DNA from 2 places in the Streptomyces sp. RLA123 genome. Region 1 is predicted to be linked to the other one. Evidence: riboswitches for the same ligand, from Rfam matches in the RefSeq annotation. Region 1 holds a riboswitch; the other holds the start of a gene.
The links. A riboswitch is a leader RNA that binds a small molecule or an ion and turns the genes downstream of it on or off. The one in region 1 is predicted to bind glycine.
Positions count from the first base shown of each region.

Region 2: it holds a riboswitch for glycine, as region 1 does, so the genes downstream of both, gcvP (aminomethyl-transferring glycine dehydrogenase) here and gcvT (glycine cleavage system aminomethyltransferase GcvT) in region 1, are expected to answer to the same signal.

Region 1 covers NZ_JBWDOR010000003.1:2,686,383-2,700,940, reverse strand. The annotation lists gene RV983_RS12055 (L-serine ammonia-lyase) at 1-122, opposite strand, end outside; gene glyA (serine hydroxymethyltransferase) at 277-1,548, opposite strand; gene gcvH (glycine cleavage system protein GcvH) at 1,614-1,994, opposite strand; gene gcvT (glycine cleavage system aminomethyltransferase GcvT) at 2,083-3,195, opposite strand; glycine riboswitch at 3,254-3,378, opposite strand; glycine riboswitch at 3,380-3,482, opposite strand; gene RV983_RS12035 (AAA family ATPase) at 3,655-4,344, shown strand; gene RV983_RS12030 (hypothetical protein) at 4,383-5,183, opposite strand; gene RV983_RS12025 (enhanced serine sensitivity protein SseB) at 5,389-6,159, shown strand; gene RV983_RS12020 (enhanced serine sensitivity protein SseB C-terminal domain-containing protein) at 6,214-6,990, shown strand; gene RV983_RS12015 (DUF885 family protein) at 7,042-8,553, opposite strand; gene RV983_RS12010 (ABC transporter permease) at 8,838-9,836, shown strand; gene RV983_RS12005 (ABC transporter substrate-binding protein) at 9,902-11,662, shown strand; gene RV983_RS12000 (ABC transporter permease) at 11,741-12,754, shown strand; gene RV983_RS11995 (ABC transporter ATP-binding protein) at 12,964-14,025, shown strand; gene RV983_RS11990 (ABC transporter ATP-binding protein) at 14,037-14,558, shown strand, end outside.
Region 2 covers NZ_JBWDOR010000003.1:6,708,997-6,723,554, forward strand. The annotation lists gene RV983_RS30655 (sugar phosphate nucleotidyltransferase) at 1-404, shown strand, start outside; gene RV983_RS30660 (DUF881 domain-containing protein) at 499-1,437, shown strand; gene RV983_RS30665 (small basic family protein) at 1,434-1,766, shown strand; gene RV983_RS30670 (DUF881 domain-containing protein) at 1,915-2,832, shown strand; gene RV983_RS30675 (FHA domain-containing protein) at 2,945-3,766, shown strand; gene ftsR (transcriptional regulator FtsR) at 3,785-4,525, shown strand; gene RV983_RS30685 (bifunctional nuclease family protein) at 4,615-5,088, shown strand; gene RV983_RS30690 (MerR family transcriptional regulator) at 5,326-5,904, shown strand; gene RV983_RS30695 (DNA polymerase IV) at 5,994-7,355, shown strand; gene RV983_RS30700 (PRC-barrel domain-containing protein) at 7,375-7,758, opposite strand; glycine riboswitch at 7,860-7,964, shown strand; gene gcvP (aminomethyl-transferring glycine dehydrogenase) at 8,115-11,009, shown strand; gene RV983_RS30710 (DUF5999 family protein) at 11,128-11,334, opposite strand; gene RV983_RS30715 (hypothetical protein) at 11,585-12,214, opposite strand; gene RV983_RS30720 (hypothetical protein) at 12,457-12,723, opposite strand; gene RV983_RS30725 (glutamate-cysteine ligase family protein) at 12,759-14,255, shown strand; gene RV983_RS30730 (CPBP family intramembrane glutamic endopeptidase) at 14,298-14,558, shown strand, end outside.

The sequences.
Region 1 (14,558 bases):
ACCAGCAGTCCGTCGTTCTTCAGTCGCTGGGCGAACATCCGGGCGGCGCGCATCGGGCCCACGGTGTGCGAACTGGACGGGCCTATGCCGATCGAGAAGAGGTCGAAGACGGAAATGGCCACGGTGAAGAACTCCTCGGGTTCACGGACCCCGTTGTCCGTGGGTGGCCGGCGGGATCGCCGCCGGGTGGTGCGGATGGCGCGCGCGGGTGTGGCGCGCAAGGTCCAGTGTGCGGGACCGCCCGCCCGGGCGGTCCCGCACACCGGGTGACGGCCGTTACTTCAGGCCGGGGTACAGCGGGTGCTTCTCGGCGAGTGCGGCGACCCGGGCGCCGAGCGCCTTGGCGCTCTCCGGGTCGAAGCCCGGCTTGAGGGCCTCGGCGATGATGTCGGCGACCTCGCGGAAGTCCTCGGTGCCGAAGCCGCGGGTGGCCAGCGCGGGCGTGCCGATGCGCAGACCCGAGGTGACCATCGGCGGGCGCGGGTCGTTCGGGACGGCGTTGCGGTTGACCGTGATGCCGATCTCGTGGAGGCGGTCCTCGGCCTGCTGCCCGTCCAGCTCGCTGTCGCGCAGGTCGACCAGGACCAGATGCACGTCCGTGCCGCCGGACAGCACCGAGACGCCCGCCGCCGTGACGTCGGCCTGCGTCAGCCGCTCGGCGAGGATCTTCGCGCCCTCCAGGGTGCGGACCTGGCGGTCCTTGAACTCCTCGCTCGCAGCGACCTTGAAGGCCACCGCCTTCGCCGCGATGACGTGCTCCAGCGGGCCGCCCTGCTGGCCGGGGAAGACCGCCGAGTTGATCTTCTTGGCGAACTCCGCCTTGCTCAGGATGACGCCGCCGCGCGGGCCGCCCAGAGTCTTGTGCGTGGTCGTGGTGACGACGTCCGCGTGCGGCACGGGGGAGGGGTGGAGACCCGCCGCGACCAGGCCGGCGAAGTGCGCCATGTCGACCATCAGGTAGGCGCCGACCTCGTCGGCGATCCGCCGGAAGGCCGCGAAGTCCAGCTGCCGCGGGTACGCGGACCAGCCGGCGATGATCAGCTTCGGGCGGGACTCCTTGGCGAGGCGCTCGACCTCGGCCATGTCGACCTGGCCGGTCTCGGCGTCCACGTGGTAGGCGACCACGTTGTAGAGCTTGCCGGAGAAGTTGATCTTCATGCCGTGGGTCAGGTGCCCGCCGTGGGCGAGGTTCAGGCCCAGGATCGTGTCGCCGGGGTTCAGCAGCGCGAACATCGCGGCGGCGTTGGCCTGCGCGCCCGAGTGCGGCTGGACGTTGGCGTGCTCGGCGCCGAACAGCGCCTTGACCCGGTCGATGGCGAGCTGCTCGACGACGTCGACATGCTCGCAGCCGCCGTAGTAACGGCGGCCGGGGTAGCCCTCGGCGTACTTGTTGGTCAGCACCGAGCCCTGGGCCTGGAGGACCGCGACCGGAGCGAAGTTCTCCGAGGCGATCATCTCCAGGGTGGACTGCTGGCGGTGCAGTTCGGCGTCGACGGCTGCGGCGACGTCGGGGTCGAGCTCGTGCAGGGAGCTGTTGAGAAGCGACATCTGGGGGGTCATCCGTCCGGAGGTCGGGGTGGGCAGGTCGGGGCGGCGGGGGCGCCGCGGCGGCGTCAGCTGCCGGTGAAGGCGGTGTACTCGTCCGCCGAGAGCAGGTCGGCGGGCTCCTCGGACACCTTCACCTTGAACAGCCAGCCGCCCTCGAAGGAGGCCGAGTTCACCAGGGAGGGGTCGTTGACGACGTCCTCGTTGACCTCGGTGACCTCACCGGAGACGGGGGAGTACAGGTCGCTGACCGACTTGGTCGACTCCAGCTCGCCGCAGGTCTCGCCCGCGGACACCGAGTCGCCGACCGCCGGGAGCTGGACGTAGACGACGTCGCCGAGGGCGTTCGCCGCGTGCTCGGTGATGCCCACCGAGGACACGCCGTCCGCGTCCGCGGCCGACAGCCACTCGTGCTCCTTGCTGTAGCGCAGCTGCTGGGGGTTGCTCATGACGTGAATTCTCCTGGATGACGGAATGTGCTGATGAACGGCTGTCTTGACAGGTGGGACGGCTGTGCCCGGTGTGCGGGCGGGAACCTCAGCGCTGCCGCTTGTAGAACGGCAGGGCCACCACCTCGTACGGCTCATGCGTACCGCGGATGTCCACGCCCACACCGGAGGTGCCCGGCGCGGCGTGCGCGGCGTCCACGTACGCCATGGCGATCGGCTTGCCCAGGGTCGGGGACGGGGCGCCCGAGGTGACCTCACCGATCACGGCGCCGCCGGCCACCACCGGGTAGCCCGCCCGCGGGACCCGGCGGCCCTCGGCGACCAGGCCGACCAGCTTGCGCGGCGGCTCGGCCGCGGCGCGCTCCGCGGCGGCGGCCAGCGCCTGCCGGCCGACGAAGTCACCGGGCTTGTCGAACTTCACGACCCGGCCGAGGCCGGCGTCGAACGGGGTGAGGGCGGTGGTCAGTTCGTTCCCGTACAGCGGCATGCCCGCTTCCAGGCGCAGCGTGTCCCGGCAGGACAGGCCGCACGGCACCAGGCCGGCGTCCACACCCGCGTCGGTCAGCGCCTGCCACAGCTTCTCGGCGTCGGCCGGGTCGACGAACAGCTCGAAGCCGTCCTCTCCGGTGTACCCCGTGCGGGCGATCAGCGCGGAGACGCCGGCGACCGTGCCGGGCAGCCCGGCGTAGTACTTCAGGCCGTCGAGGTCGGCGTCGGTCAGCGACTTCAGGATGCCGGGGGACTGCGGTCCCTGGACGGCGATCAGCGCGTAGGCGTCCCGGTCGTCGCGCACGGCGGCGTCGAAGCCGGCCGCGCGCTCGGTCACGGCGTCCAGGACCACCTGCGCGTTGGAGGCGTTGGCGACGACCATGTACTCCTGGTCACCGAGGCGGTAGACGATCAGGTCGTCCAGGATGCCGCCGTCGGGCGAACAGATCATCGTGTAGCGCGCGCGGCCGACGGCCAGCGCGGAGATGTGGCCGACCAGCGCGTGGTCCAGGGCCTCGCCCGCGGCGGGGCCGGTGACCGTGATCTCGCCCATGTGGGACAGGTCGAAGAGACCGGCCCGGGTCCGTACGGCGGTGTGCTCGTCGCGCTCGCTGGCGTACCGCAGCGGCATGTCCCAGCCCGCGAAGTCGGTCATGGTGGCACCGAGGGACCGGTGCAGGGCGTCCAGCGCGGTACGGCGGGGTTCACTCATCGGGCGGGCTCCCAAGGACATGGAAAGACAGGTCGGGCGATGACAGGAGGGGGGCTTGCCCTCCCCATCTGTCATCGGAACCTGAGAGGTTCACCTGGACCCTCCGTGCGGAGGAGCCCCGGTTTGCACCTTGGGTGGGGCGGCCGCCCCGGACCGGGAGGGCTCGCCCGCTTTTCAGATGTGCCTCGGACGCGCGGTATCTGTGCCTGAGAGATTCAAGGGAGGACTTGCTCCTTCGGCGCCCCGCCCGCCACGGCGGGAGCGGGGAACTCTCCCGCGCGGCCTCGAACGGCCGATATGTGATTGAGGTCGCCATCATTGCACGGCCGCTCCGCCTTGTCTCGGCCGTGTCCCCGATGTCCCGGTCGGGTCCCGATCGTGTCGTCACCGCGTTGCTTCCCTGGGTAGACGCATACCGAGGATTTACCATTTCTTGAAAGTCATACCGGGAGGGCGACTGTGCGGTGGCAGAGTGCGTATGCGACGGCCGGGGCACCGGCCGCTCCCCGTCCGGTGGCCGTCCGGCCGGCGGTCCCTCCCCGCGGCGCGGTCCGCGCCGGGCACTCCGTGCGCCCGCGCAGGCTGGTCGACCTGCGGGCGGGCCAGGCCCGGGTACGGCGGCTGCGCTACCCGGCCGGCGACATCCTGATCGTCTCCGGGCTCCCCGGCGGCGGCAAGAGCACGCTGATGCGCCGCGTGTCCGGTGACGCCTGGCTGATCGACTCCCAGGACGTGCGCGAGCGCTGGCAGACCCGGATGCCGCGCCTGCTGCCGTACGCCGCCTACCGCCCCCTGGTGCGGCTGGCCCACTACGTGGGGCTGTGGCGGGCCCTGCGTTCCGGGGCCGGTGTCGCCCTGCACGACTGCGGCACCCTGCCGTGGGTACGGGCCTGGGTCGGCCGGGAGGCCCGGCGCCGCGGCCGGGGGATGCACCTGGTGCTGCTCGACGTGCCCGTGGAGGCCGCCCTGGACGGGCAGCGCGTGCGGGGGCGGGGGGTGTCTGCGTACGCCATGGCCCGGCACCAGCGGGCCTCGCGGCGGCTGCTGCGCGCGGCGGAAAAGGGCCGGCTGCCGGCCGCGTGCACCTCGGCGGTGCTGCTGGACCGCGAAGCGGCCCGGCGGCTCGAGGCCATCGACTTCGACGGCTGAGCGGCCGGGCCGCCACGGTGGTGCGGTGACTGCCCGGACTACTGGACCTGCGGGGCAGGGGCCACGGGCATCTGGGGAGCCTGCGGGTTTGCAGCCTGGTCCTGGGGCGCCAGGACGTCGGGAGCCTGCGGGTTCGCAGCCTGGTCCTGGGGCGCCAGGACGTCGGGAGCCTGCGGGTCCTGCGCCGACCCGTCCTCCAGCGGCAGGGGGATGGGAAGGGGGAGCGCACCGGTCAGCAGCTTCGGCACGGACAGCAAAAGCGCCTGCAGGTCGCCGACGACGGTGGTCACGCCGGCGGTCACCCCCGCGAGGTCCTTGGCCAGGACCGCCTTCAGCAGCGTGGCGACGTCGGCCACCAGCTTGTCGAGCTGCTTCTGGACGTCGGACACGGCGTCCGCCGCGCGCTCGGCGCCGTCGGCGGGCTCCGCGACGTCGGCGGACTGCGGGTCGGCAGTGGGGTCGGCCGGGAACCCGGCCGCCGGGTCGGCGCCGGACTGGTCGGTCTGCGACGGGTCGGCCGGGGAGGCGGACTGGTCGACGACCGTGGACAACTGCTGGGTCGCCTCCTCCAGGCCCTGGCGGAGCTCATCGAGCTTCGCGGAGTCGGGAGCCTGGGCCTGGGCCTCCTGAGTGAGCTTCGCGCCGATCGACAGCGTGTCACCCAGCTTGGCGATGAGCTCGGCACGGCCGGTCTCCGCCGCGTCGGCGGCAGCCGCCAGGTGAACGGCCGAGATCCGGACCGGGGCGTGGGCACTCGCGACACCGCCGGTGAGGCCCATCGTCAGCGAGCCGCAGACGGCGGCCGCTATGAGGGCGGAGGTGGTCCTGGTGATGCGCATATTGAGGAATCTCCCAAGTGAGGGTTTTGTACTTGCCTGCCCCACCTTGTGAGAAGTCATGACCCCTCGCAACCGGACGGTCGCAGAGTGTGACGGTTCCAGGCCCGGAGGGGTCCGTGCGGCCCGCCTGCGGATAGGGTTTTGGGAGAGGGCACCACGACCGGATATTGCGAGGCGAGACGCAGTGAACATCCCTGGGCAGCGGATACCCGACGGATTCGCCCCGGCGTTCGCCGCCGGACCGGCCGCCGGCACCTGGCCCGCCAACGAACTTGAGGAAGTCCTCACCGCGGCCCTCGGCGATCCCGGCGCGACCGCCCGGGTCCTGGAGGTGCTCGGCCGCTCGGAGTTGTGGATCCCGCTCCCGGCCGGCGGCAGCCAGGCCAACTCCGATCTGGACCTGCCCACCATCGAGCTCGGCGGGGGCGCCTTCGTCCCGGTGTTCAGTTCCGAGCAGCAGTTCCTCCATGCCGCGCAGGGCATGGACTTCGCCGTCGCCCCGGCCCGGGAGTTCGCCCGCGGACTGCCGCCGCAGGTGGGGATCGCCGTCAACCCCGGGGGCGCGGTGGGGATTCCGCTGCCGCCGCCGGCCGTCATGGAACTGTGCCGCACCGGCCGTGAGCCCGGCACGCCGACCGGCGCCCGGGTGCGGCTGTGGGAGCCCTCGCCGGACGACGAGCCGGTGGAGTTCCTGGCCGCCGCCGCGGGCGAGTTCGCGGTCACCCCGGTCGTCCTCACCGCGCGTCGGGCCCTGGCCAGCGTCGAGGGGGACCCGGCCGCGCTCTTCATCGGCGTCGAGCTCGACCGCTGGCAGGAGGAGGACCGGGTCGCCGCGATGACCGCGCTCGGGCGCGCGCTCGGCGCCGTCCAGGTGCCGTGGCAGGTCAATCTCGTCCTCCTCGACGTCGCACAGGACCCCGTGGGGGACTGGATGGTCGAGCGCGTGCGACCCTTCTTTGTCGGCACCGGCGCATAACCTTGGTCCGGCAGGCGAGGCAGCAGACGACGCAGAGGCGGAAGGGCGGGTCACGTGGGCGCGGGCGCGGGAGGGGACGGTGGGCTGGAGCATGCGCTGCGGCAGGTGACGCCCGGTAGGTTCGACGCGTACGAGACGCTGCTGCGCTCCCTCGCCGACGGCGAGGTCTGGATGCTGCTGTGGCAGGGCACGCCCGGCGGCGCGGACGCGCAGTACGGCAACATGGAGGTGGGCGGCTTCGGTTACGCCCCCTGTGTGACCTCCTCGCGCGAACTGGCCGCCAGCGGCTGGAGCCGCGCCCACGAGGTCGTGTCCGGCCGGGAGATCGCCGCCTCGCTCTTCCCGGACCGCTGGGGCCTGTGGCTCAACCCGCACGCCCCCGGCGGCGGGGTCGGCGTCCCCTGGCTCGACCTGCGCCGGATCGGTCTCGGCCTGGACCAGGCCCCCGCGGGGCCGTTGCGGATAGCCGAGCCCGCGCTCCAGATCCCGCAGTACTACGCCCTGTTGTCCCAGCAGGCCCACCGCACCCCCGCGGTGCGTTCGCTGCGGCGCGCCTGGGTCCAGCCGACCGTCGGCGAGCCGTATCTCGCGATCGGCGTCGACCTCTACGACGCCGGCCCCCAGTCCGCGGAGACGGTGCGTCTGATGATGCAGTCCGCCCTCGCCGCGGTGCCCCAGGGGCTGCCCGTCGCGGCGGTCCCGCTCGCCGACGAGTACGACCCCGTCGGCATGTGGATGCGGGCCGCCGCGTCACCCTTCTACGACCGTGACGCCCACGCGGGCGGCGGTGCCGCGAGCGCCGTCCAGGGCTGGGCGCCGCAGCGCCACTGAGCCCTCTCAAGGCGGCTCACCGGTCCGCCCTCGGCCGCCTCCGGGGGCCCGTCAGAGCACCGCGGAGATCAGTCCGAGCGGCGGGCTGCCGAGCTCCAGCAGGGACGTGTGGAACCGCTGCAAGGTGAAGTCCCGGCCCCACTCCCGCCGGGCCCGCTCGCGCAACCGCATGATCTCCAACTTGCCCCAGGTGTACCGCCCGTAGGCGGCGTCGAACGTTCCCCGGCGGGCCTCGGAGGCGGCGCCCGCGCGCGCGAGGTGGGCGTCGCGCATGAACCGCGAGGTGGCCTCCTCCAGCGTCATCGCCCCCGTGTGCAGTCCGATGGCGCAGACGAGCCGCGTGACGCGGACGAGCGCCTCGAGGGCCACGCCGATGGCGAAGCGCGGGTCGCGGGAGCGGAAGCCCTCCTCCAGGCAGACCTCCTCGGCGTAGTGGGCCCAGCCCTCGCAGAAGGAGAGCGAGTGCAGGACCCGCCGGACCTGGGTGGGTGCGTGCCGCAGCGCCCGGCCGTGGGCGAAGTGCCCGGGCGCGACCTCGTGCACGGTGATCGCGGGCAGGCTGGTGCGGCTGAAGACCGACAGCCATTCCTCGCGATCCTCCTCCGGCCAGTCCGGCTCCGGCGGGGTGACGTGGTACCAGGAGGCGCTGTCGGCCTCCTCCGGGGCGGCCCAGGTCATCATCGCCATGGACCAGCGCCGCGACGGCGGCGCGGGGCCCACGAGGCAGTCCCCGTCGAGCCACGGCACGAGTCCCCGGCGCCGGGTGAACTCGATGACCTCCTCGGTGAGCCGGGCGGCCTCGGGGATCACCCCCTCCGCGCCGGGATGGTCGGCGAGCAGCCGCGGGATCAGCTCGCCGACGGTGTGCTCCGGGTCGAGCTGCCGGCAGGACTCGGTCAACAGCTCGGTGAGCCGGTCGCGTTCGCGCTCCGCCTCCTCCGCGAGCGCGGACAGGTCCACCGGCAGACCCTCTTGACTGCCCATCAGCAGGGCGAGAGCCTCGCCGCCGAGCCGCGGGTCGGGGTCGCCGGTCTCGGCGGCGCGGGCGATGTGGTCCACCAGCCGGCGGTGCGCGGCGAGCGCGGGACCGGCCTCCGGCTCCTGCTCCGGGTCGAGGCCGGCGGCCAGCCCGCGGACCGCCCCGAGGAGTGCCCCGGCGACGGGCGCACTCACCCGGTCGAGGGACGCGACGGCCGCGTCCACCGCGTCCGGCCACTGCGCCAGATGCCGTCTGCGGGCCTCCGCGAGCTCCTCGTGCGACGCGTACTCCCGGTCGTAGGCGGTCAGTTCGAGGTTCGACAAATGGGGATAGGGATCACGCCGGTGCAGCTCCAGCTCGCCGTACTGGACCTTGAGGGTGTCCTCGAAGACCGACAAGTGCCGTTCGTCGTGCGTGTCCGGAAGGGCCGCTTCGCGGCGTCGCGCGTGGGTCAGCGCGGACAGGCCGCGGCGCACGCCGTCCGGTGACAGATCCTGGACCTGACCGTCGTACTCGTGTAGCCCTGCCATCTCCCTGACCACCGGGACCATGAGGTCGCACACCGCGCGCAGCCGATCATTCATGGGTCCGACGGTAGCGACTCGGGAGCACTCCCGGCGATCTGTCAACGCGCGTAACACCGTGGTAATAACGGGCGAACCGTCACCACATCACGGTTGCGCATACATTCACCGTCAGGTCTGGTGTGTGATCGCGGCCAGCATCCAGACTCACCCGCCAAGGGGGTTTCAAACCTCTGCTTTCACCTGCCACAGCACCTCAGCACCACCAGCACCATCGATGAGTAAAGCCGCTACAGCGGCGGGCGCGCGCCGGTAACCCGCCGGCGAGAGGGGTCAGTTTCACCATGACCGCACCGATAGAGACCACCGCTTCACAGACCGAGGCACCGCCGGAGGCTGTGCTGAGCGGGGCCACCCGGAGCCAGATCGAGGGACGTTCCCTCGGCCAGATCGCCTGGATGCGCTTCAAGCGTGACAAGGTGGCCGTGGCCGGTGGCATCGTCGTGATCCTCCTGGTGCTGCTGGCGGTACTTGCCAAGCCCATCGAGATGGTCTTCCATCTCGACCCCAACGCGTTCCACCAGGATCTGGTCGATGCCGAACTGCTGTCCCCCAAGGGCGGCTGGGGCGGCATGAGCTGGCACCACCCGCTGGGTGTGGACCCACAGTTCGGACGCGACATCCTGGCCCGCATCATCGAGGGCTCCTGGATCTCGCTCCTGGTCGCCACCGGCGCGACGATCCTCTCCAACGTGATCGGAACCGTTCTCGGCATCGTCGCCGGCTACTACGGCGGCTGGGTCGACAGCCTGATCAGCCGGATGATGGACATCTTCCTGGCGTTCCCGCTCCTGCTCTTCGCCATCTCCATCTCGGCCTCGCTGCAGGACGGCGCCTTCGGGCTGAACGGGCTGCCGCTGCGGATCTGCGTGCTGATCTTCGTCATCGGCTTCTTCAACTGGCCGTACATGGGACGCATCGTGCGCGGCCAGACCCTGAGCCTGAGGGAGCGCGAGTTCGTGGACGCGGCCCGCAGCCTCGGCGCCCGCGGGCCGTTCATCCTCTTCCGGGAACTGCTCCCCAACCTGGTGGCGCCGATCCTCGTCTACTCGACGCTGCTGATCCCGACCAACATCCTCTTCGAGGCGGCGCTGAGCTTCCTCGGGGTCGGTATCGCGCCGCCGCAGGCATCCTGGGGCAACATGCTGACCAGCGCGGTCGACGTGTTCCAGGCGGACCCGCAGTACATGTTCGTGCCGGGCCTGGCCATCTTCATCACCGTCTTGGCGTTCAACCTGCTGGGCGACGGGCTGCGAGACGCCCTCGACCCCCGCAGCAAGTGACTCGGCGCGCGGTCAATGCGCTCCGCAGTGCAGCAACATCACCGAATGAGGGGGCTTACCTCGGCATGAACAGCAGAAAAGCAACGGCCATCGTGGCGCTTGCCACGGCAATGGCCCTGGGCGCGTCGGCGTGCAGCAGTGGCAACAAGAGCGGCGGCTCGAGCAGCGGCAAGAGCACGGCCGCCAAGGACGCCGCGCTGACCCAGATCGTCAACAAGTCGGACAAGAAGGGGGGGACGGTCACGATGGAGGACTCCGACGTGCCGGACTCCCTGGACCCGGGCAACACGTACTACGGCTGGGTGCAGAACTTCTCCCGTCTGTACGGCCGCACTCTGCTGACGTTCAAGCCCGCCGCGGGCAAGGAGGGCCTCGAGCTCGTCCCGGACCTGGCCACCGGCCTGGGCAAGGCGTCCGCGGACGCCAAGACCTGGACCTACACCCTCCGTGACGGCGTCAAGTTCGAGGACGGCACTCCGGTCACGTCCAAGGACGTGAAGTACGCGGTCGAGCGCAGCAACTTCGCGCCCGAGGTCATGGCCAACGGCCCGACGTACTTCAAGGCCTACCTCGAGGGTGGCGACAAGTACCAGGGTCCGTACAAGGACAAGTCCCCCGAGGGCCTGAAGTCCATCGAGACCCCGGACGACAAGACCATCGTCTTCCACCTCAGCAAGCCCTTCGCGGACTTCGACTACCTGGCGACCTTCTCGCAGACGGCCCCCGTGCCGGCGGCGAAGGACACGGGCGCGACGTACGTCCAGCACATCCAGTCCACCGGCCCGTACAAGTTCTCCTCGTACACCGAGGGTTCGGGTGCCACGCTGGTCCGCAACCCGCAGTGGGACAAGGCGACGGACCCGATCCGTACGGCGCTGCCGGACAAGTTCGTGCTGAAGCTGAAGGTCAACCCGCTCACCATCGACAACAACCTGCTGGCCGACAACAGCACGGTCGACGGTGCCGGCGCCGGTGTGCAGCCGCAGACCCAGCCGAAGATCCTCACCAGCCCGAAGAACCTGAAGAACAGCGACAACTCCATCGCCGGTGCGACCTCGTACCTGGCGATGAACGTCAACGTCGCGCCGTTCGACAACGCCGACTGCCGCAAGGCCGTCCAGTGGGCGCTCGACAAGGCCTCGGTCCAGGCGGCCGCGGGTGGTGGCGTGAAGGGCGACGTCGCCTCCACGCTGATCCCGCCGTCGGTGAACGGCTTCAACAAGTTCAACCTGTACGAGACCCCGGGCGACAAGGGTGACGCGACCAAGGCCAAGGCGTCCCTGACCGCCTGCGGCAAGCCGAGCGGCTTCAGCACCACGCTGACGGCGCGCACGGACCGCCCGTCCGAGGTCGCCATGGCCACCGCGATCCAGGCCTCGCTCAAGAAGGTCGGCATCGACGCCAAGATCCAGACCTTCCCGGCCGGCAAGTACTTCTCGAACTACGTCGGTGTGCCGAGCTACGTGCACCAGCACAAGATCGGCCTGATGATGATGGCCTGGGGTGCCGACTGGCCGACCGGCTACGGCTTCCTCGACCAGATCGTCGACGGCTCCGCGATCAAGCCCTCGGGTGGCAACAACCTGATGGAGCTGAACGACCCGGCCATCAACAAGGCCCTGGCCGACGCGATCGCGAACACCGACTCCGCGGCCCGCACCAAGGCCTGGGGCGACATCGACAAGATGGTCATGGAGAACGCCTCGGTGGTGCCGCTGCTGTGGCGCAAGAACCTCCTCTACCGTCCGCCGTCGGCCACCAACGTCACGGTGACCCAGGCGTACCTCGGAATGTACGACTACCTGCTGATGGGTTCGTCCAAGTAATCGGAAGGCAGGTGAAGGCATCGGTGTCCCGCCGGACCGGGTGACCCCCCGGTCCGGCGGGCCCGACGCCGCACGGCTGTGGCTGCGTACATCATTCGACGCGTGTTCGCCGCGGTGATCCTGCTGCTGGTCGTCAGCGCAGTCACCTTTGCGATCTTCTTCCTGGTCCCCCGCCTGGGCGGCCAGACCACCACCCAGTTGGCGACCCAGTACGTGGGCAAGGACGCCAACCCCGCATCCATCGCAGCGGTCAAGAAGAACCTCGGGTTCGACCTGCCGCTGTACCAGCAGTACTGGCACTTCCTCAAGGGACTGGTCGTCGGCGCCGACTACAAGTTCGGCCCGGACGCCACCCACTGCAACGCCCCCTGTTTCGGCTACTCCTTCAAGTCCCATGTCGAGGTCTGGCCGCAGCTCAAGGACCGCATCCCGGTCTCCTTCTCGCTGGCCATCGGCGCGGCGGTCTTCTGGGTGATCAGCGGTGTGGCGGTGGGTGTGGTCTCCGCGCTCAAGCGGGGTTCGCTCTTCGACCGCCTCTCGATGGGTGTGGCCCTCGCGGGCGTCTCCCTCCCCATCTTCTTCACCGGCATCCTGGTGCTCGGTGTGTTCCAGTTCCAGATCCCGATCTGGGGGGACGGCATCAACTACGTGCCGTTCACCGAGAATCCGGCGGACTGGGCATGGAACCTGCTGCTTCCCTGGTGCACCCTCGCCTTCCTCTATTCCGCGCTGTACGCCCGGCTCACCCGGGCCGGAATGCTGGAGACGATGGGTGAGGACTACATCCGCACCGCGCGGGCCAAGGGCCTGCGGGAGCGCAAGGTCGTCGTCCGGCACGGTCTGCGGGCCGCGCTCACCCCGATCGTCACCATCTTCGGCATGGACTTCGGTCTGCTCATCGGCAGCGCGGTCATCACGGAGAACGTGTTCTCGTTCCATGGGATCGGCGCCTACGCCGTCTCCGGCGTCCAGGACAACGACCTGCCGATCGTGCTGGGTGTGACCCTGGTCGCCGCCTTCTTCATCGTCGTCTGCAATCTCCTGGTGGACCTTGTGTACGCCGCCATCGACCCCAGGGTGAGGTTCTCGTGAGCACCGCCGACAGCACCTCGAACGGCTCGTCCGGGGCCACGGAAGCCTCCTCGAAGGCTTCCGTGGAGGCCACGTCCGCGAAGGACGGTTCCGGCACGGAGACGGTCGTGGACACCGCGTCCCCCGAGGGCGTCGCGGCGGACGCCTCCGCCGGCGAGGAGGCCGCCGCTCCGGCGGCCGCCGTCCCGGCGCAGCAGCCCCGGGCGTCCCTGGCGGTCGGGGAGCCCGGGCCCGGCGTCCTCCCGGACGCCGACGGCGCGTTCCTCTCGGTGCGCGACCTGAAGATCCACTTCAACACCGACGACGGCCTGGTCAAGTCGGTGGACGGGCTGAGCTTCGACCTCCGGCGCGGCCGCACGCTCGGCATCGTCGGCGAGTCGGGTTCCGGCAAGTCGGTCACCTCACTCGGGATCATGGGTCTGCACCGCACGGCCAAGGCCACGATCTCCGGTGAGGTCTGGCTGGACGGCGAGGAGCTCATCGGGGCCGACCAGGACCATGTCAGGCGGCTGCGCGGCAGCAAGATGGCGATGATCTTCCAGGACCCGCTGTCCGCGATGCACCCCTACTACACGGTGGGCGCGCAGATCGTCGAGGCGTACCGGGTGCACCACGCGGTGAGCAAGAAGGCGGCCCGTGTCCGGGCCGTGGAGATGCTCGACCGGGTGGGCATCCCCGAGCCCGCCAAGCGCTTCGCGGACTACCCGCACCAGTTCTCCGGCGGTATGCGGCAGCGCGCGATGATCGCCATGGCGCTGTCCAACAACCCGGAGCTGCTGATCGCCGACGAGCCGACCACCGCGCTCGACGTCACCGTGCAGGCGCAGATCCTGGACCTCATCCGGGATCTGCAGAAGGAGTTCGGCTCCGCGGTCATCATGATCACCCACGACCTGGGCGTCGTGGCGGAGCTCGCCGACGACCTGCTGGTGATGTACGGCGGCCGGTGCGTGGAGCGCGGCAGCGCCGAGAAGGTGTTCTACGAGCCGCAGCACCCCTACACCTGGGGCCTGCTGGGCTCGATGCCGCGCATCGACCGCGAGCGCACGGACCGGCTGATCCCGGTCAAGGGGTCGCCGCCCAGCCTCATCAACGTGCCCTCCGGGTGCGCCTTCCACCCGCGCTGCCCGTACGCGGGGCTCACCGACGGCGCCAGCACCACGGTCGTGCCGGAGCTGCGCGATGTCGGCGCCGGGCACCTCGCGGCGTGCCACCTGCGTACGGCGGACCGGGAGCGCATCTGGACCGAAGAGATTGCGCCGAAGCTGTGAAAGGCCAGGAGATGACGATCCCCCAGGAGCCGACCGCCGACGGGTCGGATGCCCTGCTCAAGGTGAGCGGCCTGGTCAAGCACTTCCCGATCACCAAGGGTCTGCTGCGGCGTCAGGTCGGCGCGGTCAAGGCCGTCGACGGCATCGACTTCCACGTCAACGCGGGGGAGACCCTGGGTGTGGTGGGCGAGTCCGGCTGCGGCAAGTCCACCATGGGCCGGCTCATCACCCGGCTGCTCGAACCGACCAGCGGGACCGTCGAGTTCGACGGCCGGGACATCACGCACCTCGGCACGGGCCGTATGCGCCCGCTCCGCCGCGACGTGCAGATGATCTTCCAGGACCCGTACTCCTCGCTGAACCCGCGTCACACCGTCGGCACGATCGTCGGGGCGCCGTTCACGCTGCAGAAGGTGCAGACCGAGCACGGCATCAAGAAGGAAGTACAGAACCTTCTGGAGCTGGTCGGCCTCAACCCCGAGCACTACAACCGCTACCCGCACGAGTTCTCGGGCGGCCAGCGGCAGCGCATC
Region 2 (14,558 bases), 4.0 Mb from region 1:
TCTTCGGCGGCGACGGCAGGGGCGGCTTCATCGTGCCCGAGTTCAGCAGTGTCTTCGACGCCTCCGCCGCGTTCGTGCGGCTGATCGGCCTGGTGGCCCGCACTCAGCTCACTCTGAGCCAGATCGACGCCCGCATCCCGCGCGCCCACGTCCTCAAGCGGGACTTGGCGACGCCGTGGGCGGTCAAGGGCATGGTCATGCGCCGTGTCGTTGAGGAGGCGGGGGACCGCTTCGTCGACACCACGGACGGGGTGCGCGTGGTCGAGCCCGACGGACGCTGGGTGATGGTGCTGCCCGACCCGGCCGAGGCGGTCACCCATGTGTGGGCGGAGGGCCCGGACGACGCGTCCGCGCAGTCCCTGCTCGACGAATGGGCCGCGATCGTGGACAGCGCCGGCCGCTGATCACACTCCGCGTACGGCTCACGGGCTCTTCCCGGCGCGCGCAACGGCGCGCCGGGAAGAGCCCGTTCGAGGTAGGACGCGGCGACGTGCGACGATGTGCGGCATGCCGCAGCAGCACCCCGATCGGAGCAGCCCCAGTGACAGGGCGGTGAACCGGCGCCCCGACGCGTCCATGTCGCTGCTGACCAACGTCATGGAGCACAGCCTCGACGACGGATATGCCGAGGCCGCGGCACGCAGGGGCGAGACCGGCCGCTCCCGGCTGCCGGGGTCCCTGCGGGGCAAACTGGTGCTCGCGCTCGGGCTGGTGCTCGCGGCCGTCGTGGTCACGGTGGGAGCCGCGCAGACACGGGTCGCGGCGCCGACGCTGGCCAAGGAGCGGCAGAAGCTCATCGACCGCATCCAGTCGGAGACGGCCGCCGCCGACGAACTGCAGGGCAGCGTGGACACTCTGCGCGACGACGTGGCGGCGAGGCAGCGCCAGGCGCTCAAGGAACAGGGCGGCGGCGCCGAGCAGGTGGCGTTGCTGGCGGGCGCCACTGCGGTGACCGGGCCCGGCATCAACGTGGAGGTCGACGACGCCAAGGAGGCGTCTTCGGGGGGCGGCGGCAATCCGCGGACCACCAGTGGCTTCTCGGACACGGGTCGGGTCCGCGACCGCGACATGCAGCGGGTCGTCAACGGACTGTGGGCCTCCGGAGCGGAGGCGATCTCCGTCAACGGGCAGCGCCTCACCGCCCTGTCGGCGATCCGTGCCGCCGGAGACGCCATACTGGTGGACAACAGGCCCCTGGTGCCGCCCTACACGATTTCGGCGATCGGGAACCCGCAGCACCTCAACACGTCTTTCCAGGACAGTGCGGACGGACAGTACCTGCACGTCCTGCACGAGAACTACGGGATCCGCGTGAGCATCTCCCAGGAGGAGAAGCTGAGTCTGCCGGCGGCGCCGAGTCTGATCATCCGCTATGCGACGCCGGTCCCCTCGGCCGGTTCGCCGGACGCAAACGGAACTGGGAAGGGCACGAATTGATCGCCGTACTGGGCCTGATCGTCGGAGTCGTGGTGGGCCTGGTGGTCCGTCCCGTGGTGCCGACGGTGGTCGAGCCCTACCTGCCCATCGCCGTGGTGGCCGCGCTCGACGCCGTCTTCGGCGGCCTGCGCGCCATGCTCGACGGGATCTTCGACGACAAGGTCTTCGTGGTTTCCTTCCTGTCCAACGTCGTGGTGGCGGCCCTGATCGTGTTCCTCGGTGACAAGCTGGGGGTCGGGGCTCAGCTCTCCACAGGTGTGGTGGTCGTCCTCGGTATCCGCATCTTCTCCAACGCGGCGGCCATCCGCCGCCATGTCTTCCGGGCGTGACAGCACGATGACGGACGAGCACGACCGGCACGACGAGCACGGCCGGCGCGACGAGCACGGCCGGGGACCGCAGGAGCCGGTGCCCGGGCCGGAGTCGGGCCTGCCCGGAGGAGCGCCCGACGGCACGCCGGAGCGGCCCGCCCGGCCGGTGTCCCCGGAGCAGCCGTCCGCGGCCGTGCCGGATGACGGCCCCGGGGAGCCCGAAGCGGCGCCGCCCGCCCGGGAGTCGGAGCCGTCCCCCGTGGTCCCGCCCGCGTCGGCGGCACTGCCCGGCTCCGCTTCCGATTCCGGCCCCGGGCCGCGGGAACCTCACGAGCAGGCGCCCGCGCCGTCCACCGCTGTGTCGACCGGCCGTCAGCGGCTCAAGGCCGGTCTCTGGCCGCCGCGGGCCAGCCGTGCTCAGCTCATCGTCGCGCTGCTGCTGTTCGTGCTCGGACTGGGCCTGGCGATCCAGGTCAGTTCGACCAGCGACACCAGCGCGTTGCGCGGTGCCCGCCAGGAGGACCTCGTGCGGATCCTCGACGAGCTCGACAACCGCACGCAGCGTCTCGAGGACGAGAAGCAGCGGCTGGAGGACCAGCGCCGGGAGCTGGAGAACAGCTCCGACCAGGCCGAGGAGGCCCGGAAGCAGACCGAGCAGAAGGCCGCCCAACTCGGCGTGCTGGCAGGCACGGTCGCGGCGCAGGGCCCGGGCATCACGCTGACGATCACCGACACCAAGGGCGGGGTCGAGTCCGACATGCTGCTGGACACGCTGCAGGAACTCCGCGCCGCCGGGGCCGAGGCGATCCAGATCAACGACATCCGGGTGGTCGCCGACACGTACTTCACACAGGGTGCCGACGGCGCCGTGGAGATCGACGGCCACAAGGTCGCCCAGCCGTACCGCTTCAAGGTCATCGGTAATCCACAGGATCTCGAACCCGCCCTGAACATCCCGGGAGGCGTGGTACAGACTTTGGAGAAGGAGCAGGCCACGGTCGATGTGACGCGTTCGCAGAAGATCGTCGTGGATGCCTTGCGGCCGCCGGAGCAGCCTGACTACGCTCAGTCGTCATCCCGGTGAGTCCGGTACGAGTGTGGGTGTACGGGGGAGGGCAGGAGAATGCGGGGGGTCGCCGCACCGTTGGGGTGGTGCGTGAGGGAAACTGTGTGTTGGTCGTGACTGAGGGTTCGTCCTGCCCCACGGGCGGGTCTGTGTCGTTCAAGGGGAATCGCCCGTGAAGTTGTTCGGTAAGTGGTTCGGCAAGAGTGCGCGTCCGGCCGGTGACAGCCCTACGGCACGTCACCGGGCGCCCCGGCACGCGCAAGATGAGTCCATGGGCGAGGATCGCCCGCTGTTCCGGGATCAGGGCGCTGCTCCAGGTGGCGACATTTCGGGCGGTCATGGTGCGGTTTCTGTTGACCCTGCCGCATCGGGGCGCATAGGTTTCGAGCAACCATCAGGCTCCAGCACGGGTGGAGGGTCCTTGCCGGTCTGTACGCGGTGCGGTTTCCAGAACGCGGAAGCGAGCCGTTTCTGCTCCAACTGTGGTGCGCCGCTGCGTGCCGGAGTGCCGTCGGAACGTCCCTCCGAGACCACGTCCACGATCTCGATCTCCGGCCTGGAGGCCTACGAGGCCGAGGTCACCGGGCAGACCGTGCTTCCCGCGCTGTCCCCGGAGGCCCAGGCGGCGGTCGACGCGCTGCCCCCGGGGTCGGCGCTGCTGGTCGTGCGTCGTGGGCCCAACTCGGGCAGCCGCTTCCTGCTGGACGGTGAGCTGACGACGGCCGGGCGCCACCCGGAAGGTGACATCTTCCTGGACGACGTCACCGTCTCCCGCCGCCACGTCGAGTTCCGGCGCGGCCAGGACGGCAGCTTCACGGTCTCCGACGTCGGCAGCCTCAACGGCACCTACGTCAACCGGGAGCGCATCGACTCGGTGACCCTGGCCAGTGGTGACGAGGTTCAGATCGGCAAGTACCGGCTGGTCTTCTACGCGAGCCAGTGGGGCGCCTGACCCCGCGAGGGAAGGTTCATGCTTCGTACACCGTCGGGCGGTGCCGGCAACGGCACCGCCACCGCGGACGACCGACCGCTGAGCATCGGAGCGGTGCTGAACGACTTGCGTGAGGAGTTTCCCGAGGTCACCATCTCCAAGATCCGCTTCCTCGAGGCGGAGGGGCTGGTGGAACCGCACCGCACCCCGTCCGGCTACCGGAAGTTCTCGGTCAGGGACGTCGAGCGGCTCGGTCACGTACTGCGGATGCAGCGGGACCACTATCTTCCGCTGAAAGTGATCCGTGAGCACCTGGACGCCCTGGACCGGGGCGAGCCGCTGCCGCTGCCCGCCCCCGCGGAGCCCCGGGAGCTGCTGGAGACCGGTGCCATGGAGCCGGACGTGGGCCGGGGTCTGCGGATCGGCCGGGACGAGCTGATGGCCGCCACGGGCGCCGACGAGGCCGAGCTGGTGCAGTGGGAGGCGTACGGGCTGGTGGAGGCCGGTGCTGACGGCGACTACGACGCCGAAACGGTGAACATCGCCAAGCTCGTCGCGGATCTGGGACGATTCGGCCTGGAGCCGCGCCATCTACGCGCTGTGAAGGCCGCCGCCGAACGCGAGGCGGGCCTGGTGGAGCAGGTCGTCGCCCCGCTGCGGCTGCACCGCAATCCGCAGACCAGGACGCACGCCGAGGCCACCGCCAAGGAGCTGGCGGCCCTGTCGGTGCGCCTGCACGCCGCGCTGGTCCAGTCGGCTCTCAGGATCCGGCTCTTCTGACGCTGAGTGACCGGGACTCGGCCCGGCCGGTGACCGGCCGGGCCCGTCCCGACTACCCAAACCTGCCGGGCACGTCCTAGGGTTGCTGTGTGAACGAGCTCGACGTCGTGGGTGTCCGGGTCGAAATGCCCTCCAACCAGCCGATTGTGCTCCTGCGGGAAGTGGGAGGCGACCGCTACCTGCCCATCTGGATCGGGCCGGGGGAGGCCACCGCCATCGCTTTCGCGCAGCAGGGCATGACGCCTGCGCGGCCGCTGACCCATGATCTTTTCAAGGACGTGCTCGAGGCCGTCGGCCAGACGCTGACCGAGGTCCGGATCACCGACCTGCGCGAGGGCGTCTTCTACGCCGAGCTGGTGTTCGCCAGCGGCGTGGAGGTGAGCGCCCGTCCCTCCGATGCCATAGCGCTCGCACTGCGGACCGGAACCCCCATCTACGGGAGCGACGGTGTGCTGGACGATGCCGGCATCGCCATCCCCGACGAGCAGGAGGACGAGGTCGAGAAGTTCCGCGAATTCCTCGATCAGATCTCGCCCGAGGACTTCGGATCCAGCAGCCAGTGAGGTCCGGCGCCGGCCATTCGACGAGCCGTACCCCCTGAGCGGATACGCGAAACCACTCCAGGGGTTGATATCACTCGGCGTGCCGAGCGTGGCGATCGTTGACGCACCCGGAGTGACTGCCTACCGTCGAGATGGAAAGTCCCGATGGCACGTGCGCGTGCCCTCAGGGGTGCGAAGGGACGGGAGGTCGGCGTGAGAAGCACCGGCGACGGTATGGCCGCTGGCGGCCCGTACCCGATGCGCGCGGCCCTGGCCCGCAACGCGGCCGTGGCCTCCGGCGGGGGCACGGGCGAGGTCTCCGGTCGGGAGCCGGAAGGGTCGGGCGAGAGTGTCGGCTACCGCGGGCCCACGGCCTGCGCGGCGACCGGGATCACCTACCGCCAACTGGACTACTGGGCCCGTACGGGACTCGTGGAGCCCAGCATCCGGCCGGCCTACGGTTCGGGCACCCAGCGGCTGTACAGCTTCAAGGACGTCGTCGTCCTCAAGATCGTCAAGCGGCTGCTCGACACGGGGGTGGCGCTGCAGAACATCCGCACCGCGGTGCAGCACCTGCGCTCCACCAGCCCCGCCGAGCTGGCCCGGATGACCCTGATGAGCGACGGCGCGACCGTCTACGAGTGCACGTCGCCCGACGAGGTCGTGGACCTGCTCCAGGGCGGCCAGGGCATCTTCGGGATCGCGGTGGGCGTCGTGTGGCGGGATGTGGAGAGCGGGCTGTCGCAGCTGCACGGCGAGCGGGTCGACACCGGCGAGACGCTGGTGGGCCGCAACCCCGGCGACGAACTCGCCCGCCGCCGCCATCGCGCGGTCTGACCTGCGGACCGCCGGGCCGGACCGTCGCACCAACCGGCTGCCGTACGGGCGTACGGCGGGTGTCGGTGCCATAGGGCACCATCGGTGACGTGAGAAGCGCGCCGACCATCCTCCATCTGGACATGGACGCGTTCTTCGCTGCCGTCGAGCAGGCCGCGAAGCCGAGTCTGCGGGGGAAGCCGGTCATCGTCGGGGGGCTGGGCCCGCGGGGCGTGGTGGCGACCGCGTCGTACGAGGCCCGTGTGCACGGCGTCCATTCGGCGATGGCGATGGCGTACGCCCGCCGGCTCTGCCCGAACGCGGCGTACCTCGTGCCGCGCTTCGGGGTGTACCGGCAGGTGAGCGACGTCGTCATGGAGATCCTGGCCCGGCTGTCGCCGCTGGTGGAGCCGCTGAGCCTGGACGAGGCGTTCGTGGACCTGGAGGCCGGCGGCATCGCTGACGAGCCACTGCGGGTGGGGGAGCGGCTGCGGGCCGACATCAGGGCGGCCACGGGGCTCGCGGGCTCGGTCGGGCTCGCCGGGTCGAAGCTGCTCGCCAAGATCGCCTCGGAGCAGGCCAAGCCGGACGGCATGGTCGTCATCCAGCCGGGCACCGAGCGCGAACTGCTGGCGCCCATGCCGGTGCGCACACTGCCGGGGGTGGGACCCGCCACGGCCGAGCACCTGCGCAGGGGCGGCATCACCACGGTCGGGGACGTCGTGGAGGCGGGGGAGGCCGAGCTCGTGCGCCTGCTGGGCAGGGCGCACGGCGCGCATGTGCACGGCATGGCCCTGGGGGTGGACGAACGGCCCGTGGTCCCCGACCGCGAGCACAAGTCGATCTCGGTCGAGGACACCTTCGACGTGGACCTCACCGACCGCGTCCGGATCCGGCTGGAGGTGGACCGGATCGCCGACCGCTGCGTACGGAGGCTGCGCGAGGCAGGGCGCTCCGGCCGCACCGTCGTGCTGAAGGTGCGCCGGTACGACTTCACGACGCTCACCCGGTCCGAGACGCTGCGCGCCCCGACCGACGACCCCACGGTGGTTCGGGAGACGGCGGAGCGGCTGCTGGAGGCCGTCGACCTCTCGGGCGGCGTCCGGCTGCTCGGCGTCGGCGTGGCGGGGCTGGCGGATTTCACACAGGAGGACCTCTTCGCCCAGGCGGCCGAGCGTGAGGAGGAGGCCCCCGACGAGGAAGGCGCCGCCGGGGCGGACGCGGGGGCGGATCAGCCCACCGCCGCCGCGGGGACGCCGACCGCCGCGGAACGGCGCTGGACGCCGGGTCAGGACGTCCGGCACGCCGAGTACGGCGCAGGCTGGGTGCAGGGCAGCGGCGTGGGCCGGGTCACCGTGCGTTTCGAGGAGCCCCATTCGGCATTGCCGGGGAGGGTGCGGACCTTCGCGGTGGCCGACCCCGATCTGGAGCCGTCCGAGCCGCTGCCGCTGGTGTTGTCCGCGGGCGGGTGAGGGAGGCGGAAGCGGACGGTCAGCCGTCGCCGGCCAGTTTGCCGAAGTCCCGGTCGGGCGGCGGCTCGTCGTCCGGCCCGGTGACGGCGCTGGGGCCGTTCATCCCGTAGTGGTGGTAGAGCTGCAGCTCCTGCTCCGGGGAGAGATGCCGGCCCACCCCGAAGTCCGGGGCGTCCTTGATCAGTGACTTGTCGAAGGGGACGCGCAGCCCGTCCTCGCCGAACTCGCTCGGTTCCAGCGGAACGAAGGCGTCGCGACTGAACAGGCCGGTGCGCACCGCGGCCCACTCGGGCTCGCCGGTGGCGTCGTCGAGGTACACCTCGTCGACGGTTCCGATCTTCATTCCGTTGCGGTCGAAGGCCCTGCGCCCGATCAGGCTCCGCGGATCGATACCGGTCTGCACGGTCCCTCCAACTGGTCGCGATTACTCCCATTTAGGCACGAAAGGTGTCCGCTGTCACATGACCGTTCAACGAACCCCGCTGGTAGGCTGGCATCGGCTGGCGACCCCATGCGGGAGAGCCCTGGCGGTGCTCAGCACCGGCCGCCGGGCGCCGAAGGAGCAAACCCTCCCCGGAATCTCTCAGGCATCCGTACCGCATGGGTGAGGTCACTCTGGAAAGCAGGAAGGGACGCCCGTCCGTGGCAGCCCGTTCCTCACCGACGGTGAAAGCCGTCCCGCGCGCGGGACGGTGAAACTCTCAGGTTCAGATGACAGAGGGGGAGGCCGTGTCGCGTCAGACCAGGAGGCCTCCGCAGATGACCGCCCACCGCATCCCTCTCGCCGAGCTGGAGCGCGGCATCCCGTTCGAGCAGCGTCACATCGGACCCGATGCCGCCGCGCAGGCGAAGATGCTCGCGCATGTCGGCTACGGTTCGCTGGACGAGCTCACCGCCGCAGCCGTACCGGACACCATCAAGAGCGCCGAGGCCCTCGGCCTCCCGGCCGCCCGCACCGAGCCCGAGGTGCTGTCCGAACTGCGCGCGCTCGCGGACCGCAACCAGGTGCTGCGGCCGATGATCGGCCTGGGGTACCACGGCACCTTCACGCCGCCGGTCATCCTGCGCAATGTCATGGAGAACCCCGCCTGGTACACGGCGTACACCCCGTACCAGCCCGAGATCTCCCAGGGCCGCCTCGAGGCCCTCCTCAACTTCCAGACGGTCGTCGCGGACCTGACCGGTCTGCCGACCTCCGGCGCCTCGCTGCTCGACGAGGGCACCGCGGCCGCCGAGGCGATGGCGCTGGCCCGCCGGGTCGGCAAGGTCAAGCAGGGCGTCTTCCTGATCGACGCCGAGACCTTCCCGCAGACCGTCGCCGTGATCGAGACCCGCGCCGAGCCCACCGGCGTCGAGGTCGTCGTCGCCGACCTCACCGACGGCATCCCCGCCGAGATCGCCGAGCGCGGTGTCTTCGGCATACTCCTGCAGTACCCGGGTGCCTCCGGTGCGGTGCGCGACCTGAAGCCCGTCATCGAGCAGGCCCACGGGCTGGGCGCGATCGTCACCGTCGCCGCCGACCTGCTCGCCCTGACGCTGCTCACCTCCCCGGGCGAGCTCGGCGCCGACATCGCGATCGGCACCACGCAGCGCTTCGGCGTGCCGATGGGCTTCGGCGGTCCGCACGCCGGTTACATGGCGGTCCGCGACGCCCACGCCCGCAGCCTGCCCGGCCGCCTGGTCGGCGTCTCCGTCGACGCCGACGGCGACAAGGCCTACCGCCTGGCGCTGCAGACCCGCGAGCAGCACATCCGTCGCGAGAAGGCCACCAGCAACATCTGCACCGCCCAGGTGCTGCTCGCCGTGATGGCCGGTATGTACGCGGTCTACCACGGCCCGGACGGCCTGGCGCAGATCGCCCGCCGCACCCACCGCTATGCCGCCGTCCTCGCCGGGGGCCTGCGCGCCGGCGGCGTCGAGGTGACCACCGGTGCCTTCTTCGACACCGTCACCGCCCGCGTGCCGGGCCGCGCCGCCGAGGTCGTGTCCGCCGCCCGTGAGGCCGGTGTGAACCTGCGCAAGGTCGACGCCGACCTGGTGAGCATCGCCTGCGACGAGACCACCGGCCGTGCCGACCTGGCCGCCGTCTGGGCCGCCTTCGGTGTCACCGGCGACAACGCCGACATCGAGGCGCTGGACGCAGCCACCGAGGACGCGCTGCCCGCGGGGCTGCTGCGCGACGTGGACTACCTGACCCACCCGGTCTTCCACCAGCACCGCTCGGAGACCGCGATGCTGCGCTACCTGCGCCGCCTCGCCGACCGCGACTACGCGCTGGACCGCGGCATGATCCCGCTCGGTTCCTGCACGATGAAGCTGAACGCGACCACCGAGATGGAGCCGGTCACCTGGCCCGAGTTCGGCCAGCTGCACCCCTTCGCGCCCGCCGAGCAGGCCGAGGGCTACCTCACGCTCATCCGTGAGCTGGAGGAGCGTCTCGCCGAGGTCACCGGCTACGACAAGGTCAGCCTTCAGCCCAACGCCGGTTCCCAGGGCGAACTGGCCGGTCTGCTCGCCGTCCGCGCGTACCACCGTGCCAACGGCGACACCCAGCGCACGATCTGCCTCATCCCGTCCTCCGCGCACGGCACGAACGCCGCCAGCGCCGTGATGGCCGGCATGAAGGTCGTCGTCGTCAAGACCGCCGGCGACGGCGAGGTCGACGTCGAGGACCTGCGGGCCAAGATCGAGCAGTACCGCGACGAACTCGCCGTGCTCATGGTCACCTACCCGTCCACGCACGGTGTCTTCGAGGAGCACATCGCCGACATCTGCGCGACGGTCCACGACGCCGGCGGCCAGGTCTACGTCGACGGTGCCAACCTCAACGCCCTGGTCGGCCTGGCCAAGCCCGGTCACTTCGGCGGCGATGTCTCGCACCTGAACCTGCACAAGACCTTCTGCATCCCGCACGGCGGCGGCGGTCCCGGCGTCGGCCCGGTCGCGGTCCGCGCGCACCTCGCGCCGTACCTGCCGAACCACCCGCTGCAGCCCGCGGCCGGTCCGGAGACCGGCGTGGGCCCGATCTCGGCGGCCCCGTGGGGCTCGGCCGGCATCCTGCCGATCTCCTGGGCGTACGTGCGGCTGATGGGCGGCGAGGGCCTCAAGCGCGCCACCCAGGTCGCGGTGCTCGGCGCCAACTACATCGCCAAGCGTCTGGAGCCGCACTACCCGGTGCTCTACACCGGCCCCGGCGGGCTGGTCGCGCACGAGTGCATCATCGATCTGCGCGAACTGACCAAGGAGACGGGCGTCACCGTCGACGACGTCGCCAAGCGCCTGATCGACTACGGCTTCCACGCTCCGACGATGTCGTTCCCGGTCGCCGGGACGCTGATGATCGAGCCGACGGAGAGCGAGAACCTCGCGGAGCTGGACCGCTTCTGCGACACGATGATCGCCATCCGCGCGGAGATCGAGCGGGTCGGCTCGGGAGCATGGCCCAAGGACGACAACCCGCTGCGTAACGCCCCGCACACGGCGGCGGCGCTGGGTGGGGAGTGGAAGCACTCCTACACGCGCGAGGAGGCGGTGTTCCCGGCGGGCGTGTCGGCTGCGGACAAGTACTGGCCGCCGGTGCGCCGTATCGACGGCGCCTTCGGCGACCGCAACCTGGTCTGCTCCTGCCCGCCGCTGGACGAGTACGACGTGTAGTCACGACCGGGCCCGGGGGAGCGGGCCGGGGAGTCACCAGGGTCGGCCCCGCTGTTCGTCGGCGGGGTCGGCCCTTTTCAAGTCTGTCGCGTCGTTCGTGTGTCGTCGGTGCCGCGGGTCATGCGGCGGTGACGACGTGCTCGCTGCCGAGCGGGCGGTGCGGGGCGATGATCTGTCCGTCGGGGAGCAGTTCACCGGTGTCCTCGAAGAGCAGGACGCCGTTGCACAGCAGACTCCAGCCCTGCTCGGGGTGGCTGGCGACGATGTGCGCGGCCTCCCGGTCGGAGTTGGCGGCGGACGGGCAATGCGGCTGGTGCGAGCACATGGACGATGTCTTTCGCTGCGAGTGGTGTGACATACGGCTTGATTGGGTAGGAACCTCAGTCATGGCCGTTCCCCCGTTCAGTCGGTCGGTCCCAGTGTTGCTCTACTGACGGTTTTCCGCAGGGATTTCGCGCGAGCTGCCCTCGATAGTTGGTGACGCTTTCACTCTGGCGGGCGGTTGCCCGGACAATGCAACGCCTCCGTGACCGGTCGGTCACGGAGGCGTTCGAGCATCGCCCCGGGAGGAACCGTCAAGCGATGGTGCCGAGCAGGGGTGGCGGTGCCAGCCGCAGGGTGAGCACGGGCACCAGATCGGAGAGCCGGTGCATGCGGTGGGCCGCGATGCCGGGAGGCGCCGGCGCGAGGGGGATCAGCAGGTCCGTGGCGGCCGGCTGGGCCGTTCCGGCGTCGGCACCGGTGTCACCGTGCAGCCACAGGGTCAGCATGTAAAGGCCCGGCACCGAGAGCAGGTGCGGCTGGTAGGGCGCGACCAAGGCGTCGGCCTGGAGCAGCGCGCGCTCGGTCGAGGCCAGGTAAGGCCCTTCGCAGAAGTGTGAGAACGCCCATCCGTCCGGCGTGTGGACGGTCTCCCCGGCGGCGACCACCCGGTCCCGGCCGTCCGACGGCGGGACCGCCGCCTCGTTCCGCTCCCCGGAGTGGATGTGGAAGCGCCAGCCGGTCAGCCGCGCCCTCGGCAGTCCGTCGGGCCCGGCGGCCACGGGGTCGAGCACGTGCAGTGGCAGCGGGTTCTCGGCGACGAGCAGCCTGTTCGCGGAACGCAGTGAGGGTGTGCGGGCCTCGCGGACGGCGGTGGGCGAGCTGAGTGCGGCGAGAACGCTTCGCAGAGCGGGTGCGGGGGCTGGAGCTACCTGCAGCGGCATGGTGGGCGGCCTCTCATGGGGAGACACGGGATGCTCAATGGGGTGCTAACAGCGCTGTCAGCGATGAAACGGCAGGCCAGGGCAGGCCGAACACATGGGGCGCCGGTGGGTGGCGGCGTTCGGAATCAGCGGGGGCATGCGGATCCCTTTCCCGTGGCCGGAGCGTCGCGGGCGCGCTGCGGATCGCGGAGGCTCTGCCTGTGAACTGAGGATATACGAGGTGTGTTCGGGCAGTGTTTCACCTAGCCGTCAGCGATATTAACCGCAAGGCGGATCCCGGTCACCCTGAACGGCCGAATGTTCCGCATTCTGGCCGTCTCCCGCTCGACGAACTGCGCATTCTCCGTGGACACGGATGGCTGAATCTCGTCGGCGTTTTTCACGAGGGCGCCGCCGATGGCAAATGAATGATGTGCCATGCCATCGGAATGTGCCGGAAGACGGTGCTGCGGCCAGCTTACCGGGTCGTGTGCGTCACAGGGGGCGTTATCGATCTCAACCGTGGGCATGATGTGATCACGGCCCACGCGAGGAGGGACCTTCGATGGGGGAAAAGGTCGCAGCGACGGGGTTCGACCTCTCCGACCGCCAGCGCTACCGCAGGAAGCTGAAGCAGTGCCTGCTGGGGCTGGAGCGGCTGCTGGAGGAGAAACGTTTCGACAAGCCCCGGAATCTCATGGGGCTGGAGATCGAACTCAATCTCACGGACCGGGACGGTCTGCCGCGCATGATGAACGAAGAGGTGCTGGAGCGCATCGCGAGCCGTGATTTCCAGACCGAGCTCGCACAGTTCAACATCGAAGTGAACATCGCTCCGCACCGGCTTTCCGGACGGGTCCTGGACCGTCTCGCCGAAGAGTTGCGCATGGCACTGGGATATGCCGACAGAAAAGCCAGGGAGGTCGGCGCCCAGATCGTGATGGTGGGAATCCTTCCCACGCTCGGGGCGCAGGACCTGGTGGGCGCCAATCTTTCCCGCGTCGACCGCTACACCCTGCTCAACGACCGCATCCTGGCCGCCCGCGGCGAGGACATCACCCTCGACATCGCCGGCGTGGAGCGCCTGACGAGCACGTCCGGCTCCATCGCGCCCGAGGCGGCCTGCACCTCGATGCAGATGCACCTCCAGGTCACCCCGGCCCGCTTCGCCGCCGTATGGAACGCCGCGCAGGTGGTCGCCGGGCCGCAGGTCGCCCTCGGTGCCAACTCCCCGTTCCTGTTCGGCCGTGAGCTGTGGCGGGAGACCCGGCCGACGCTCTTCCAGCAGGCCACGGACACGCGTCCCGAGGAGCACCGCGCCCAGGGCGTACGCCCGTTGACCTGGTTCGGCGAGCGCTGGATCGACTCCGCCTACGACCTGTTCGCCGAGAACGTGCGCTACTTCCCCTCCCTGCTGCCGATCTGCGAGGACGAGGACCCGCTGCACGTCCTCGACGAGGGCGGGGTACCGCAGCTGAGGGAACTCACCCTGCACAACGGCACGATCTACCGGTGGAACCGGCCGGTCTACGCGGTCGTCGACGGCGTCCCCCATCTGCGGGTGGAGAACCGGGTCATGCCCGCCGGTCCCACCGTCGCCGACGTCGTCGCCAACACGGCCTTCTACTACGGCCTCGTGCGGGCCCTGGCGGAGGCGCCGCGCCCGGTCTGGACGCGGCTGCCGTTCGCCGCCGCGGCGGCGAACTTCGACGAGGCCTGCCGCCACGGCATCGAGGCCGTGCTGCGCTGGCCCAGGTCTTCGCGTGGCAGCGGGACCATCGAAGTGCCCGTCGTGGAACTCGTGCTGGAGGAACTGCTGCCGATGGCCGCCGCGGGCCTGGACGGCTGGGGCATCGACCCGGTGGACCGGGACCACTACCTGGGGATCATCGAGGGCCGCTGCCGCAGGCGCACGAACGGCGCCGAGTGGCAGGCCGCGGTCTTCCACCGGGAGCTGGACCGCGGCCTGGACCGGCAGCGCGCCCTGGCCGCGATGACCGTGCGCTACTGCGAGCTGATGCAGGACGGGGCGCCCGTCCACGAATGGCCCGTGGGGCGCTGAGCCGGGCCCCGCGCGCGCTGCCCGCCGAGCCGATGAGGCAGGATGGCGCGCGTGGACGCCACGGAGGACGGCAGGACGATCGACGCGGGCGGCGCCGGGGGCAGCGGCGCCGGCGCACTTGAGCCGCGCACGCTGCGCAGCGAGACCTTGCTGGTGCTCGCGCTGTCGCTCGGCGCCAGCGCGCTCTCGGCGCTCATCAGCTTCATCGGCTCCCTCACCAAGCCGGGCGGGCTGAAGGACCAGGCCGCCACCCTGGTGGGTACGCAGGCGCCCGGGCGGCCGTGGCTGGATCTGGCCTGGCAG